Lichenicola cladoniae: one gene and its partner. The protein of the gene in region 1 interacts with the protein of each later gene in a pairwise test. Links are inferred from orthologs where the notes say so. Each region holds a gene or a part of one and is shown in the gene's direction. Other genes may lie near its edges.

Region 1 (2,768 bases):
GGATCTGCCTAATGGACCAGCGCCGGTACCATCTCGTGCTGCCGGATCGCTGCGAATGCCACGTCCCTGTCTCCGGTCAGCGCCATCGGCGTGCCGTCGGCCGCATGGATCGCGAATACCGCATTCCCGTCGACGACGACCGACTTGACATAGGCAAGCTGGGTCACGCCCAAAGCCAGAAGCTGGCTTGCCGTCAGATGACGGATATCCAGGGTGGCCAGTGAAAGCTCGTTCGAGTCCGTCGTGGTGGTGTCCATAATATTTGTCCTACGGCAGGTCACCGGCATCCCGTAACGGGCATGCGGATACCTCCGAAATCGCTGCTGAAATGTCAGTCTTCGGTCGGAACGGTCCTGATCACCCGTGGTGCCCTCGCCTGCACGACATCCGCGCTCGCCATGCGTCCGGGCTCACGTCCATGGTCCGGTCCCTTGGAGATCTCGATCCGCTTCACCCGAACCTCGGGCTGCGGTCGCGCGAGGTCGATATGCAGCAGGCCGCTATCGAGCCACGCGCCGGCGATCTCGATCCCTTCCGCGAGCACGAACGCCCGCTGGAATTGCCGTGCCGCGATGCCACGGTGCAGGAAGGTTCGACCCTGGGTGTCGTCGGACTGTCGCCCGCGAATGACCAGCTGGTTGTCTTCCTGGGTGATCTGGAGATCGTCCATGGAGAACCCGGCAACGGCAAGCGAGATTCGCAACCCGGTCGGGCCGGTCTGTTCGATGTTGTAGGGCGGATAGCCATCGGACGATGTCTTCGCCGCCCGCTCGAGCATCTGCTCGAGATGGTCGAAACCGAGGAACATCGGAGACGCGAAAAGTCTGCCGGACATGAATAGCCTCCTCCTGGGAGCGAGACGGAAAGCCCACGGCCCGAAGCACCATGGCCAATCCGATATGGCGATCGGCGGCCTGCTCTGCAAGCCATGGCGGTCAGTGTGCGCGATCCGGCCCTGGTGTATAGTCGCGTCGGTCGCTACATCGCCGCAATGAGCGATTTGCCACCATTTTCCGAGATGGCGACGGCCATCGAGCCGGCGACGATCCTGATCGCGCCGCACCCGATGCTTCGTCGCAAGACCAGGCCCGTGCGTCCCGAGGATGCGGCGACCCTCCGAGCCCTGCTGCCCGGCATGTGGGAGGCAATGTATCTCGCGCCGGGGATCGGGCTCGCCGCGCCGCAGGTCGGATTGGACCTCCGGTTCGCGATCGTCGACCTGATGGAAAACGAGACGAAGTCGCCGGTCACCCTCATCAATCCGGAGATCATCCGCGTCAGCGACCAGCTCTCGGCGCGCGAGGAAGGCTGCCTGTCCCTGCCCGGCCAGTATGCCGAGGTGATACGGCCGCTGACCGTGCGGGTGCGGTTCCAGGATCTGGATGGCAAGCGGCAGGAGCTCGACGCCGACGGGCTGCTGGCGACCTGCCTGCAGCACGAGATCGACCATCTCGATGGGGTGCTGTTCGTCGATCACCTGTCGACGCTGAAGCGCAACATGATCATGCGGCGCCTCGCCAAGGACCAGCGCCAGAAGTCGGATTGAGAGCGGGAGCCGGATCATGCGCCTTGCCTTCATGGGCACCCCAGACTTCGCGGTGCCCGCGCTTCGCGCATTGCACGAGGCCGGGCACGAGATCGTCGCGGTCTACAGCCAGCAGCCGCGGCCAGCCGGGCGCGGCCAGGCGGTGCGTGCCTCGCCGGTGCAGCGGGAGGCCGAGCGCCTCGGGCTCATGGTGCGCACCCCGGCCAGGCTGAAGCGGAACGAGACCGCGCACGCCGAGTTCGCCGCATTGTCGCTCGATGCGGCCGTGGTGGCGGCCTATGGGCTGATCCTGCCTGCGACGATGCTGACAGCACCGGTCCGGGGATGCCTGAACATCCATGCGAGCCTGCTGCCGCGCTGGCGCGGTGCGGCACCGATCCAGGCATCGATCCTGGCCGGGGACGGCGAAACCGGCATCACCATCATGCAGATGGACGAAGGGCTCGATACCGGACCCATGCTGCGTCGGGACGTGGTGCCGATCGATGCCGGCACCACCGCGTCCGGCCTGCACGACGCCCTGGCCACGATGGGTGCGCGGCTGATCCTGGAGACGCTCGAGCATGACGACACGCCGGTGTCGCAGCCCGCCGAGGGCACGTCCTACGCGCCGAGGCTGACCCGCACCGACGGCCGCATCGACTGGCGGCGCGATGCGGCCTCGATCGACCGCCAGGTCCGTGCCATGACGCCATGGCCGGGCGCCTTCACCGCGCTGGACGGCGTCGTGCTCAAGATCGAGGCAGCAACGCCGATGGCCGCCCATCCGCACGGCGACAAAATACCCGGGACCGTGCTGGACGACCATTTGACGATCGCCTGCGGCAGCGGCGCGCTGCGGATCGACCGGCTGCAGGCGCCTGGTCGCAGCGTGCTGGATACGGCGGCGTTCCTGCGCGGCCGCCGGATGCCGCCCGGCACGGTGCTGCAGTGACCGGATCATGACGCGCTGGGCGTTGCTGTTCGAGTATGACGGCACGCCGTTCGTCGGGTGGCAGCGCCAGGCAGTCGGTATCTCGGTGCAGGGCGTGATGGAAGAGGCCGCCAGTCATCTGGTGAACCGCACGCCAGTGGCGGTGACCGGGGCGGGGCGAACCGATTCGGGCGTGCATGCAGCCGGACAGGTGGCGCATCTCGACCTGCCGTCCTCGCTCGGCGGCCAGCAGCAGATGACCGCGAGGCGCCTCCGGGATGCGCTCAACTACCACATGAAGCCGCACCC
Region 2 (2,805 bases), 1.5 Mb from region 1 along the record:
CGACCGGGCCCGCCAGCCGCAGCTGGCCGCGAGCGCCACTGCTGTACCCTGGGCCTCGGCGAACAGCATGTCCTGGCCCTTGTAGTCGCCGACCCAGGCCGTCCCCATGCCGGTGACATTGACCAGGTGCGGCGCCAGCAGTGCGTGCAGCCGCAGCTTGCGTCCGCGATCGGCGTCCGCAGGCGCCAAATCCTCGAGCCGCACATGCTGCAGCACCGCCGGACGACGTGGATCGGCGATGATCCGCTTGTGCAGCCGGAACCGCCCGCCCTCATGGGTGCCGGTAAGGCGGTATGCGGGCACGCCCGGCCGGATCGGCTCGATCTCGGTCGTGCAGTGCCGCCGCTCCTCGGCGAACAAGGTCTCCCCGTCGGTCACGATCAGGCCGAAGTCGCGCACCGCGGTCTGCTCGATCCGCGGATAGGCGATCTCGTTCAGGATGCCGTTGCCGAGCGTGAACCACACGCGCGCATCATCGGCCAGGCTGCGGCCGATGCCGTTCTTGCCGATCGGCTGCCAGCGCGGCGGCTGCCCCGGTTCTCCAGGCGCATCCGCCATTCAGCGCAGTCCCCCGACTGGTTCGATTTCAAGTGTGGCCGGAACGCGACCTGGAAAGACGCGGTTCCGTCGCAACCGACGCCTGCCACCAGATACGGTGCAGGTCTCGGCTGCTCGGTCATTTGTTGCGCGATACCGTCCCGACGCGCTAGCAGACCCTTCTCCCACATCGCCTCGCCGGCTGGAACCGACCTCGGAGCCTGCCCGCTCGAGGAGCCAAGGACCAGGACCATGGGTTATCGCGTCGCCGTCGTAGGAGCCACCGGAGCGGTCGGACGCGAGATTATCAAGACCCTTGCCGAGCGCAACTTCCCGATCGACGAGATCGCCATCCTGGCATCGCACCGCTCGGTCGGGCACGAAATTTCCTTCGGCGAGAAGCGCGTGCTCAAGGTGCAGAACCTGGAGACATTCGATTTCACCGGCTGGGACCTGGCCCTGTTCAGCCCCGGTGCCGCGATCTCGGCCGTGCATGCGCCTCGCGCCGCCGCCGCCGGCTGCATCGTGATCGACAACACCAGCCAGTTCCGCATGGATCACGACGTGCCGCTGGTGGTGCCGGAGGTGAACGCCGACGCACTGAAGCGCTTCACCAAGCGTCGCATCATCGCCAATCCGAACTGCTCGACGATCCAGATGGTGGTGGCGCTGAAGCCGCTGCACGACGAGTTCACCGCCAAGCGCGTGGTGGTCTCGACCTATCAGGCCGTGTCCGGCGCCGGCAAGGAAGGCATGGACGAGCTGTTCGTGCAGTCCAAGGGCAGCTTCGTCGGCGATCCGCCGACCTCGGAGCAGTTCACCAAGCAGATCGCCTTCAACGTGATCCCGCATATCGACCGCTTCATGGACGACGGCGCGACCAAGGAGGAATGGAAGATGGCGGTCGAGACACGCAAGATCCTCGATCCCGACATCGCGGTGATCGCCACCTGCGTGCGGGTGCCGGTGTTCATCGGCCACTCGGAATCGATCGTGGTCGAGTTCGAGGAGCCGGTGGACCTGGAACGCGCCCGCCAGCTTCTGCGCGATGCGCCCGGCGTGGTGCTGCACGACCATCGCGAGGATGGCGGCTACGTGACCCCGATCGACTGCGCCGGCGAGGACGCGGTCTATGTCAGCCGGCTGCGCATCGACCCAACCGTGCCGAACGGGCTGGCGTTCTGGTGCGTGTCGGATAACCTTCGCAAGGGTGCGGCCCTGAATGCCGTGCAGATCGCCGAGGCGTTGATCGCCCTCGATCTGTTGGCAGAGAAAGTCGCCTGAGCCCGCTTCTCGCCCGGCTCGGACTGGCAAGGCGCCCGCCGGAGCCGTTCTACGTCTGGCGGCCGGGCGCCGCGCCGCCACGCCCGCCGCGCGCACCGTTCGTGCGCCTCCTCGGCGTCGTCGTCGCCATCCTGGCCCAGGTGGCGCTCTACCTGGCACTGCGCCACCTGGCGACGGCGTACCGTCCGGCCTGGGCGGACCTACATCATCCGGTTCATGTCACGTCCCTGCCATGGCCGACCCTGGTGCCGGTCGATGTGGTGCACGGCCCAACCGGTATTCCAAAATCGCCGGGCGCACCCGCGCTGACGGCGCCGACGCTGATCGTTCCGCCGGTCATCGACCTACCGCCGCCGGCGCTCGGTCCGCCGACTTCGACAAGAGGACCAGCCCATAGCGGGTAGGGTTCATTCGACGGTCGAGTGCCGGAAAACCGGCCGCCGGTTCACATGAGGACAAAATGTCCATCACGTTGCAGACGCAGGCATTGCTGCTCCTGACCGGCCGTTTCGGCGGTGGCGCCCTCGCGGCAGCCACGCATGAACCGCTCGACGATACCCAATGGGGCCGGCTCGCAGGCTGGCTCAAGAAGCGCCAGCTCCAACCCGGCGACCTCCTGCGGGATCCGGACCGGTATCTGGACGGCTGGCACGATACAGTTCCGGCTGGCCGGATTGTCGACCTGCTGGGCCGGCACGCGGCACTGTCAGCCTGTCTCGAGCGCTGGCGGATCGCTGGGATCTGGGCGATCGGACGGGCCGATCCCGATTATCCGAAACGCCTGAAGCGTCGCCTGCGGGGCGATGCACCGCCGGTCCTGTTCGGTGTCGGCGATCGTGCGCTGCTCAACCGGGGCGGCATCGCGCTGATCGCCGGCGACGAGGCCACCGCCGATGCGGGCGGCTTCGCCACGCGTCTTGCCGAGCAGGCCGCGACGGCCGGCCTGTCCACCATCTCCGCCGGACGCGGCATCGAGGGCAAGGC

Evidence for each region. Proteins that work in one complex are often made in the same cells at the same time.
Region 2: the proteins of def (region 1) and HN018_RS02625 interact in binary tests that used the Escherichia coli proteins (3 or more experiments, as listed by UniProt). The link is inferred for Lichenicola cladoniae from one-to-one orthologs.

Annotation. Positions count from the first base shown.
Region 1 is NZ_CP053708.1:2,156,841-2,159,608, reverse strand. It holds def (peptide deformylase), read left to right. Parts: upstream 1-991; coding sequence 992-1,546; downstream 1,547-2,768. Other genes in the region: truA (tRNA pseudouridine(38-40) synthase TruA), read left to right, coding at 2,488-2,768; fmt (methionyl-tRNA formyltransferase), read left to right, coding at 1,563-2,480; HN018_RS10015 (Hsp20 family protein), read right to left, coding at 332-835; HN018_RS10020 (DUF1150 family protein), read right to left, coding at 9-257. UniProt on the Escherichia coli protein: Removes the formyl group from the N-terminal Met of newly synthesized proteins. Requires at least a dipeptide for an efficient rate of reaction. N-terminal L-methionine is a prerequisite for activity but the enzyme has broad specificity at other positions.
Region 2 is NZ_CP053708.1:611,695-614,499, reverse strand. It holds HN018_RS02625 (aspartate-semialdehyde dehydrogenase), read left to right. Parts: upstream 1-789; coding sequence 790-1,821; downstream 1,822-2,805. Other genes in the region: HN018_RS02615 (DNA-processing protein DprA), read left to right, coding at 2,282-2,805; HN018_RS02620 (hypothetical protein), read left to right, coding at 1,923-2,225; HN018_RS02630 (glucan 1,4-alpha-glucosidase), read right to left, coding at 1-558.